DNA from 2 places in the Halomonas sp. hl-4 genome. Region 2 is predicted to be linked to the other one. Evidence: predicted binding sites of a transcription regulator. Region 2 holds the regulator's gene; the other holds the start of a gene.
The links. The regulator FliA, encoded in region 2, starts transcription of late flagellar genes. The targets are predictions, from matches to a motif close to CTAAAGTTNNNNNNNNNNCNGCCGATA.
Positions count from the first base shown of each region.

Region 1 (5,353 bases), 570 kb from region 2:
GTACCATTGGCCAGCACATGAACGATTACAAGCTGGTGATTGATAAATCAACCGTGCCGGTGGGCACCGCTGAAAAGGTGCAAGCGGCAATCAGCAACACCCTCGCCGCCCGCGGTGTCGATGTGCCCTTTGATGTGTGCTCTAACCCCGAGTTTATGAAAGAAGGCGCGGCGATCGAGGACTTTACCCGCGGCGCGCGGATTATTGTGGGCACCGAGAGCGAGCGTGTGAAAGCCCGCATGCACGAGTGCTATGCGCCCTATAACCGCAACCACGACAAGCTGATGTTCATGAGCGTGCGCGCCGCCGAGCTCACCAAATACGCTGCCAACGCCATGCTGGCCACCAAGATCAGCTTTATGAACGAGATGGCCAATCTGGCCGAACGCCTCGATGTAGATATTGAAGACGTACGCCGGGGAATTGGTAGCGATCCACGCATTGGTTACCACTTCATTTACCCAGGCTGCGGCTATGGCGGCTCGTGCTTTCCCAAGGATGTACAGGCACTAGAGCGCACCGCACGCCAGCTAGGCTATACCCCTGCGCTACTTAGCGCCGTAGAAACGGTCAATTTGCAGCAAAAGCAAACGCTGTTCACCAAACTGCAAACTGCATTGGGTAACCTAAGCGGCAAAACCATCGCGGTATGGGGGCTGGCTTTTAAGCCCAACACTGATGACATGCGCGAAGCGCCCAGCCGCACGTTGATGGAGGCGCTATGGCAGGCGGGCGCCAAGGTGCAAGCCTTCGACCCCGAAGCCATGGCTGAATGCCGCCGGATTTATGGCGAGCGCGACGACTTACTGCTCGCCGGCGACCGCATTCAGGCAGTGAAAGGCGCTGACGCTCTGGTGATCTGCACCGAATGGAAAGCGTTTCGCAGCGTCGACCTTGAATGGCTGGCTAACCAGTTGAGTGACAGACTGGTGGTGGACGGGCGCAACCTGTTTACCCCCAGCGCTGCGGAGGCGGCGGGGCTGATGTATGTTGGGGTAGGGCGGCGTAGTTAACTTCTGCTAATAGCAAACATTCACGGTGAGGAAACACATCGTTACGAAAAAAAGGCTATGGTAGTTAAAGTTACTTATAAATAAGCCGACGGGTTTAGGTAATACGAGAAGTAAGTGCTGCGCGAGGCTTCAAGGCGTAATAGAAGTACTGGGATGGTTAGCGCAGTAAAATGCATCAGACAAGGCGCATGTTGTTATGTCTTCTATTTCTTCACTCGGTGTTGGTTCGGGCTTAGACCTGAACGGACTACTCGGCCAGCTACAAGAATCAGAGCAGGCAAAGCTTGAACCGATCCAGCAGCAAGCTGAGACGGAAGAAGCGCAAATTTCTGCCTATGGACAATTGAAAAGCGACCTTTCGCAATTTCAAAGTGCAGCTGAAAAGCTGAATGACCCTGCCACTTTTGAAAGTCTCTCGACAGATGTTGAAGGCAGTGGTGTTAGCGCGGTCAGTAGCGAAGATGCCCAGCCGGGTCAATATAATGTTCAGGTCGATCAACTTGCCTCTGCAGGCAGCTTGGTTACTGAGCGTTTAGATACTTCCGACGAAGCGGTTATCGATGGTGATCAGTCGCTTTCGTTTAACTTGGCCGAAGGTGATATCGACCCTATCAATATTGCAGATGGTAGCTCACTGGAAGACATGCGCGACGCTGTAAACACCCAAAGTGATGGCCGTCTGAATGCCTCCATCGTTAACGACGGTGATGGCTACCGCTTGGCTGTGAATTCAACCGAAACCGGTGCAGCTTCCAGTATTGAAAGCACCAACTTTTCCGATATCCTCTCAGCCGATGCGCAAACAAGCGATGCACAGGTTGTGCAGGCAGGCGAAGATGCTGCCTTTAACGTTAACGGTATTGATATCACGAGCCCTACTAATCAAGTAGAAGATGCAATTCAGGGAGTTACCCTGAACCTAACCGAAGCAGGTTCTTCAAGCACCGTAACGGTTGAGCAGGATAGCGATTCGATTCGTGAGCAAGTTACTGCTTTTGTTGACGATTATAATGCTCTCAAAGGCACTATTGGCGAGCTAACCGCCTTTGATTCTGAATCTGGTGAAGCGGCTGATTTAAGTGGCGATAATGCTACCCGTGCCGTTGAGTCCTCCCTGCGTACAGCACTCAGCAGCGTGGTGGACGGTGATGGTTTCAATGTTCTGTCTGATGCGGGTATTTCGCTAGAGCTCGATGGAACGCTTGCTATCAATGAGGACGAACTAGACAGCGCGATTGCCAATCAGCCCAATGAACTTGCCAGCTTTTTTGCCGGTGATAGCGAAAACAGCGGCTTGGCAGGCCAGGTAAGCACCGCGATTGAACAGCAAATTGGCACTAATGGTCGGCTGGAAGGCGCTATCACGTCTTCTGAAAACCAGCTAGAGCGGCTGGGTGAGCGTTTTTCAACCACCGAGGAGCGTATCAATACAACGGTTGAGCGTTACCGTGAGGAATTCTCTGCCCTGGATAGCATGGTAGGCGACATGAACCAGACAAGCGCTTACCTGACTGAACAGCTTGGGTAATAATGGGTGCAGCTATCAGGCTGATAAATAGTTAAATATCCGCAGTAAAAAAGTCCGGCATGTAATGTCGGGCTTTTTTTTGTTCGTTTTGGAAGATTTTCCTAAAGTTATCGCGGTTGGTGCCGATTAATTAAGCCATCTACCTCAACATAAATTCACTAGGAGCTGTCCAACATGGCAACCATTACCTCACTCGGCGTTGGTTCTGGCCTTGATCTCAACGGCTTGTTGGATCAGCTCCAGTCGGCGGAGCGACAAAAGCTTACACCGATAATCGAGCGCCAAAACAATGAGCAAAGCAAGATTTCTGCCTATGGACGCCTTCAGTCCGCAATGGGCCGAGTGCAAGACGCTGTCGCCACGCTGAACGATATTGCTTCTTTTAAGCAGCAAAAAGCCACTGTCAATGGAGACGGCGTGATAGCGACCGCAAGCGAAACCGCTAATGCAGGCCGCTATAATATTAACGTAACCCAGCTTGCCAGTGCAGGCAGCGTTGCTTCAGGTAGCGTGGCGCAAGGTACCGTGGTGGCAACCGCTGATACCACCTTGACCCTGAACTTCGGGGCAACGTATACCGGCGGCGAGTTAGACGTAAATGCCGAGCCACTAAGCACTCGTACCCTTGAGGTTGCCGCAGGCAGCACGCTCGAAGATGTGAGAGACCAAATTAACCAAGATGCAGAAGCTGGTGTCACCGCCTCCATCGTTAACGATGGGTCGGGCTATCGCTTGGCGCTCAGCACAAAAGATACTGGGGAAGAAGCCTCTATCATTGGCTTTGAGGGGTTGGATCAACTCAATATGGATGATGCCACGCTTCGTGCGGGGCAAGATGCTGAGTTGGATGTAAATGGTATTGCGATCACCAGTAAAACCAATCAGGTTGAAGAAGCTATTCAAGGGGTAACACTTGACCTCACAGCTGTCTCTGATAACCCCGTATCGCTGATGATTGAGCGTGATGAAGAAGCGCTGAGAGAAGCCATTGATGAGTTTGTCAGTAACTACAATGAAATGAAGTCCACGGTTGGCCGAATGACCGCCTACAACGGTGAAGGCGAAACTTCGGGCGAGCTAGTGGGCGACCGCACCGTTCGTACGATTGAAGAGCGCCTACGCCGGGATATCACTGAGAATTTTGGTACCAGCGATATATCACGCCTTTCTCAACTGGGCATTGCCATTGATGAGCGTGGGCGGTTAAGTGTTGATGAAACCAAGCTAGATGACGCTGTAGCCAGTAACCCTGAGGGGCTAGCCGCCTTTTTTGCGGGTGATACGGAGGAAGGTGGCTTTGCAGGGCGATTAAATTCAACGCTTGAAACCATCACGGCGGATGAGGGCATTATTCAAAGCTCGTTGAGTAGTGCTGAGCTCCGAATTGAAAGCCTGGATGAACGCAAACTGCGTATGGAAAACAGTATCGAGCGAAGCGTAGAGCGCTACCGCAAGCAGTTTGGGCAGTTGGATGGCATGATCGCCCAAATGAACTCCATGAGCAGCTATTTATCTCAGCAGTTCAGCATGATGAGTGGTATGCAGAATAGCAACTAAGCGAGTTACATTAATTTACATAAAAAAATTATTTTTTCTAAAGAAACTGGCTGAACTGCCGTTAATTATAATAACGGCGATGCAAGCGCCGCTAAGCAGGCCATAAGGCCAGTTAAATTTCGAGGAGCATTCACATGTCTGTAATCAACACTAATATTACTGCCCTGATCGGCCAGAATAACTTGTCCAACTCGCAGTCTATGCTGGCCAAATCTCAAGAGCGCCTGTCTTCTGGCCTGCGCATCAACAGCGCCTCTGACGACGCCGCTGGTCAAGCTATCGCCAACAAAATGAGCGCGCAGATCAAAGGCATGGACCAGGCTAGCCGTAATGCTAGCGATGGCATCTCAATGGTGCAGACCATGGAAGGCGGTCTTGATCAAATCAACGATAATATGGGGCGTATTCGTGAGCTGGCGGTGCAAGGTGCCAACGATACCAATACCGCAGAAGACCGCGCAGCCATTGAGACTGAAATCAATGAGCGCCTGGCCGAGATTGACCGTGTTGCTGAAAGCAACAACTTTAACGGCACTGATTTGCTGAATAGTAGTGGTAGCCTTAGCATTCAGGTTGGTTCTAACACTGCTGATGAAGATGTTATTTCGGTAAACACAGTCGATGCTACTACCGGCGGCGATCTTGGTCTGCAATCGGGCTCTAGTGGCGCCCTTATTGCCGATGGCGATACTTCTATAATCTCAGGGTCTGGAGATTCTGGTGCAGTTACGCACGATGATTTCCAGAATATAATTGATTCCGTCGATGCTGCTACGGAAACCCTGGACACCAACCGTGCGGAGTTGGGTGCTACTCTCAACCGCTTTGATTCAGTAATTGATAATCTAGCAACGACGTCCACCAACCTATCTGAAGCTCGTTCGCGCATCGAAGATGCCGATTACGCAGAGGAGGTGTCTAACATGACGCGCTCAAACATTCTCCAGCAGGCCGGTACCTCTATGCTGGCGCAGGCCAACCAGACGCCTCAGTCTGTGCTGTCTCTGCTGGGCTAATAACTTAGCCGAAAAAGTTTCGAACGAGAGTAACGACGGGGCCCAAGGCCCCGTTTTTTGTGGTTAAGCTTGTCGTTGAGTTTGTTGCCAAAAAAAGGCATAACCATACATTCAAGCTCACACCAGTCTCTGATTGATTCCAATTGTGAGAACACCTACTCAAATACTAGCGCATTCGTGCCTTTGCTTATCGCACTAACGCAGTATGCTAGGTATATTGCCGTCCATTTTTTGTGAGC
Region 1 is NZ_LT907845.1:3,366,824-3,372,176, forward strand. It holds gene CPH17_RS15845 (UDP-glucose dehydrogenase family protein) at 1-1,013, shown strand, start outside; gene fliD (flagellar filament capping protein FliD) at 1,210-2,541, shown strand; gene fliD (flagellar filament capping protein FliD) at 2,716-4,098, shown strand; gene CPH17_RS15860 (flagellin N-terminal helical domain-containing protein) at 4,233-5,114, shown strand.
Region 1: a site for FliA is predicted at 2,643-2,669, ahead of fliD (flagellar filament capping protein FliD). Genes of this name have one in related genera too.

Region 2 (5,353 bases):
GCCTTCATCGTCAACCGTGTAGCCTTCCTCGACCACTGGCCAGTCACGGTAGATGATGTCCTCGGCGCTGACGTCGTCTTTTTCACCGGGGTGCAGCGGGAAGGCGAGCGGCCAGTCGGCGTTGCGCTTCACGGCCTCCATGAACTCATCGGTGATCAACAGACTGAGGTTGAACTGACGCAGGCGCCCGGCCTCGCGCTTGGCCTGGATAAATTCACGCACGTCGGGGTGGCCGACATCGAAGGTGCCCATCTGCGCACCGCGACGGCCGCCGGCGGAGGCCACGGTGAAACACATCTTGTCGTAGATATCCATAAACGCCAGCGGGCCGTTGGTGCCCGCGCCAGCGCCAAACACAAACGCCCCTTTGTGCCGCAGCGTCGAGAAGTCGTAGCCGATGCCCGCGCCAGACTTGAGCGTCATGCCCGCGTCCACTACGGAATCCAGAATATCGCGCATTGAATCGCGAATGGTGCGCGACACCGTGCAGTTAATCAGGCTCACCGCTGGCTTATAGGCTTCAGCGCCGGCATTTGAGAGGATTCGCCCGGCGGGAATCGCGCCGTGTTCCAACGCCCAGCGAAATTTGGGCAGCCACTCATCGGCTTTATCGCCTTCCACCTCCGCCAGGGCTTTCGCCACCCGCTCGAAGGTTGCGCCCAGGTCCTGATCCACCGGCTGACTATGACGATCTTTGAGACGATATTTAGCGTCCCAAATTTCTCGCGACGGCTCCTGCAGTGGGACATCGTTCGAAGTGTTCATAGCCTGGGTAGCAGTACTCATGTCGCAAAACTCCTTCACGGCGGTGGAAATGGCGCGTTAATCAGCACGATTATACGGGGCAATCAAATGAAGTATAGCCTTGACTTTGCACTACATCGGCCGTTTTTTCACACTTTTTCTACCATATATAGAAAAATCAGCGCGTTAGTCTTTTGCCCTTGGCCATCAGACGATAGGCTAAGGGTTTTCCAGATGATGGGCCTGTTCATGCCGTTAATGTCCCGCTTTTATTCAGCACTTGCTTACCCCGCGCTTGGCGCGGCGTTGGTCTTATCGCTGCCATCGGCTTATGCCGTATCGTTTAACGTCGAAGACGATCAAGCCCACGGTCACTGGCAGTCAATGTCATTGACCCTCGGTGAAGAGCGGCATTTTCGTGCGGTGGAGACCCATAGCTACTCGGATGCCACCTTGAGCGTCAACGCCACCCAAGGCGTATGCGATTTGCCGTGGCTGGAAATGCGCGTTGAGCTGGACGCCGCCCAAGGAGAAAGCCGGGCGGTCGATCTGGTACCCGCGCGATTACGCGTCGATGAGCGCGAACGACTCAACAGCGTTGCCGAATTTATTACCGAGCGCGCCGATAACGGCTTTTATGCCCACTTTTATTTAAACGATATCGACGCTTTAATCGCCGACATGAGCGACGGTGAGCGGATATTCCTGGGCTTTGATCAAGGCGATGAAGAGCCTTGGTATATGACGTTTAGCCTGGAGGGCGCAGGGAAAGCGCTGGCGCGCATGCAGGCCCTGTGTCAGCAGGCTTCGTAAGGGTTGTAAGAGGTTATTTACTCGCGCGCTGACGGTTGCCTAAGCACAAGTTCAACCCGTCGATTAGCGGCTCGTCCCTGCGACGTGGCGTTGTTTTCTATCGGCTGGGTATCGGCATAGCCAACGGCGCGCATGCGATCAACATTGAGCCCTTGGCTTTCTAAATGGCGAACCACCGCGATGGAACGAGCTGATGAGAGCTCCCAATTGGATGGGAAGCGCGAGGTCGCAATGGGCACATTGTCGGTATGTCCTTCGACGGATACCTGCCCTTCAAAGGCATTCAATACATCCACTAGGCTGGCAATGAGATCGCGGCCCTGACCGGTAAGCTGCGCCCGCCCGCTATCGAATAACAGCCTATCGTTGATGCGCAGCGTCACGCCTTCCTGGCCTTGGGATACGTCCACCCCGGGGATACGAATGCCGTCGAAGCGAGGTTGCACGCCACTATGCCGCGGCTGGATACCGGCGGCCAAGGTGGCCAGGGGCAGGTCTTCGATAGCGCCGGGAGACACCTCGGCGACACTGCCGGCGGCACCCTCGTCGTTACCGCCGGGCGGGGCCAAAGAAAGCAGCAATACGAACAGGGTAAGCAATAACGTCAGCACGTCCAGGTAGCTGGTTAGCCAACCATCATCCTCTCCACCCGTTAGCAGCGGCGCCTCTAAGGTCTGTCGCGTATCCCTGTCTAACATGGCCGCTACCCTTTGGCAGCAGCACTTGTGCGGGTGCGCGGCTTCTTAACGTCAGGTTCACGGATTTCGTCATGGTAATTAGCGATGAACGAATTGAGCGTTTCTTCGATAAAGGAAGGCAACCGGCGCTTGGTAATCAGTGAAATCCCTTCCAATACCATATTCATGGTAATCAGCCGTTCTTCGGTGCGCCGCTCCAACTTTACCGCGACAGGCTTGAACACCAGATTGGCCAGCAAAATACCATAGAAGGTCGTCAGCAATGCCACCGCCATACGCGGGCCAATGACGTCAAGATTGCCGGAATCCATGACTTCCAGCATATTGACCAGGCCTACCAGCGTGCCAATCATGCCAAACGCCGGTGCATAAGTGGCCATGGTTCGGAAAATTTGCGCTTCCGCATGCTCGCGCGCTTTTAGCCGCGCAATACGCCAGCGCAGCATATCGAAGATTTCGTCTTCTTTGGTGTTGGCGATAACCAGTTGGATACCGGTACGTAAAAACGGGTTGCGGGTATGTTCAAGCTCTCTCTCAACGGCGCGAACATCGCCCTTAAACCATAGCCGCGACATGGAAACCAGTTCGTTGATATCGTCACGCACATAGGTATTTTCGCGGCGAAAGACAAGCCCGACCAAACGCACCACACGGAGCACTTCTTTAAGTGGATAGCTGATAAAGGTGGCGGCAAGCGTACCGGTGACCACGATAGCGAGCCCCGGTAAATTGAAGAAGCTTTCCGGCGATTCAGCAGTAAAAAACAAGACGCTTACCAACAGCAGGATGCTGGCACATATACCGATCAGCGTCGATGGATTCATGTCGTGCTCCTTAAAGCATTAAATACGGGACGCGTTAGCGCGGGGTGTTGAAACAGCAGCGCGTTCCCCGCCGTTTTTGCCGTCACGACTACGCCGAATCGTTTAACTTTGCGCGCAGGCGACTCACCGCTTGGCTATGCAGTTGGGAAACGCGTGATTCAGTAACGCCCAACACAGCACCTACTTCTTTTAAATTCAATTCTTCTTGGTAATACAGCGCCATAAGCAGCTTTTCACGCTCGGGCAATGCCTCAATGGCGGCCACTAGCGTTTCCCGCTGTTGGCCATCTAGCAAATGATCGAACGGCGAACTACTCGCCTCACGGCTATACGGCTCACTGCCATCGGCCACCAACTCTTCGAAGGGCAGCAACTGCCCACTATTAGTGTCATGCAGCAGTTGCTGATAATCGCCGAGCGGCATATCCAACGAGGCCGCAATTTCTGCTTCTTCAGGGGCGCGCCCCAGCGATTGCTCCAATCGCCTGACAGCCTCATCCACGGCCCGGGCAGAGCGCCGGACGCTGCGGGGCAACCAATCGCGGGTGCGCAACTCGTCCACCATGGCGCCGCGAATGCGCTGACTAGCAAACGTCGCAAAGGTAGCGCCCTGAGTGGCATCGAAGCGTCCTAGGGCCTCTAATAGACCCATCATGCCCGCCTGGATTAAGTCGTCCAGCTCAATGCTGGCTGGCAACCTGACTTGAAGCGTCAAGGCCTGACGTCTTACCAGTGGCATGTACTCCGTCATCAGCTCACTTTGTTCGATCCTGCCTTGTGCTGTATACATCCTCTTGCCTCGCGGCTAAACCACCTTGACTCACTGATAATTTATAATCATCTGCAACCCTTTAATGCTGACGGGCCGCTGCCCTGGCCGTAGCGCAAACTGAAAATGCAGCGGCGTTGTCGCACCTAGCCCTGATAAAGCACGGGTCTCCCCACGCATCCCTGATAAAGGAACACAACGCTCAGGATGACATAGCCAGGACTGAAGCGCTGCCCCGGGGGGATGCTGGTATTGCCATTGGACGCGCTCAATGACCGCCGTCGGTGCGGCGACACCCGCTGGGGGACGCGCCGTATCACTGCGGCTGGCGCGGTCGCTCATGGCCACCGTAAGCCCCGGCACTTGCGTGACCCAACTGCTGGACGCCGCCTGAGCTAACGAGCCAGTCCCCACTGCTAGTACCAAAATGCTAATTACATAACGCCAATAGCCTAGCATGCTTGGTTCCTTTTCATGAGCGAATTAGCCCCGTTTATTAGGCGCTTTACAGGCGTTCGCCGCGCTCAGCGGGCCAACAATAGCAGCTCGATGCCTAAATAGTTCTTGGCCGCCTGCTGTAGGTTTTCCAACAGACCTTGCCTGGGCAAATTAGGCTCGTGCAACGCCAGTAGACGCTGCGGGCCGTTATGCTGGCTTAGCTGTTTCAATACATGGTACATGCGCCCAAACGCATCGGCATCGCTGTGTATCCATAGTGCCCAGCGACGATGATCCTGGCTAAGTCGTGCCAGTTCGGGCGCATCCGGCATCACAATACGAATATCCCAGTCGGCTGGGTCCTTGGCCCAGGCGCGTCCCAATGCAGCCCACTGGCCTAGCCGCGCGCTAACCTTACGTACTTGAACCGGCCCAGCGTTGGGCAACCCAATCACCATTAACGGCGTTTTCGGTACAGGTGGCCCGACGGGCGGCATCATGGCCGCTGCGCTGGGTACAACAGGCGACCGGTAGGCCATCGGCCGGGGCGATTCCGTTGCCTCAGGGGGCGCTTCATCGCCCCGCTGCTGACGCTGCAGGTCGGCCCACTTGCGTAGCCCGGCGGCTTGGTCATGAGCGCTCATACCAAGCCCTCACGGTGAACGCCACCCAGCTGGCGGATCGCATCACGGGCCATAAAGGCATACACCAGAGCATCGAGCAGCGCTGTATCGCGCCGCCGCCGACGGCTGCCCAACAAGTTCAACACGTCACTATGCAATGCACTGGCGGCCTCATCGTCAGCGCAGTCGAGATGCCCCGCCACGGCGGCGATACCACTGGCCATCAGCAATCGCACCTCTGGGCTTACCTCACCACTGTCGGCATCTTTTAACTGTTGCCAGGCACGACGGGTCATTGCTGAAAGCCCTTCGCTTTGCAGTTGGGTCACCAACAGGCTCAGCACCTCATTGCCCAACCGCGCAGGTGTAAGCCAATAACGCCGCGTGACTACCTTAGCACTTTCCGGATCGCGCACTTCGCCGTACCACGCCAGCAACTCCCGT
Region 2 is NZ_LT907845.1:2,799,930-2,805,282, reverse strand. It holds gene CPH17_RS13285 (adenosylcobalamin-dependent ribonucleoside-diphosphate reductase) at 1-786, opposite strand, end outside; gene CPH17_RS13280 (hypothetical protein) at 994-1,557, shown strand; gene CPH17_RS13275 (OmpA/MotB family protein) at 1,575-2,255, opposite strand; gene CPH17_RS13270 (motility protein A) at 2,261-3,079, opposite strand; gene CPH17_RS13265 (RNA polymerase sigma factor FliA) at 3,168-3,869, opposite strand; gene CPH17_RS13260 (flagellar protein FlhE) at 3,900-4,307, opposite strand; gene CPH17_RS13255 (hypothetical protein) at 4,373-4,930, opposite strand; gene flhF (flagellar biosynthesis protein FlhF) at 4,927-5,353, opposite strand, start outside.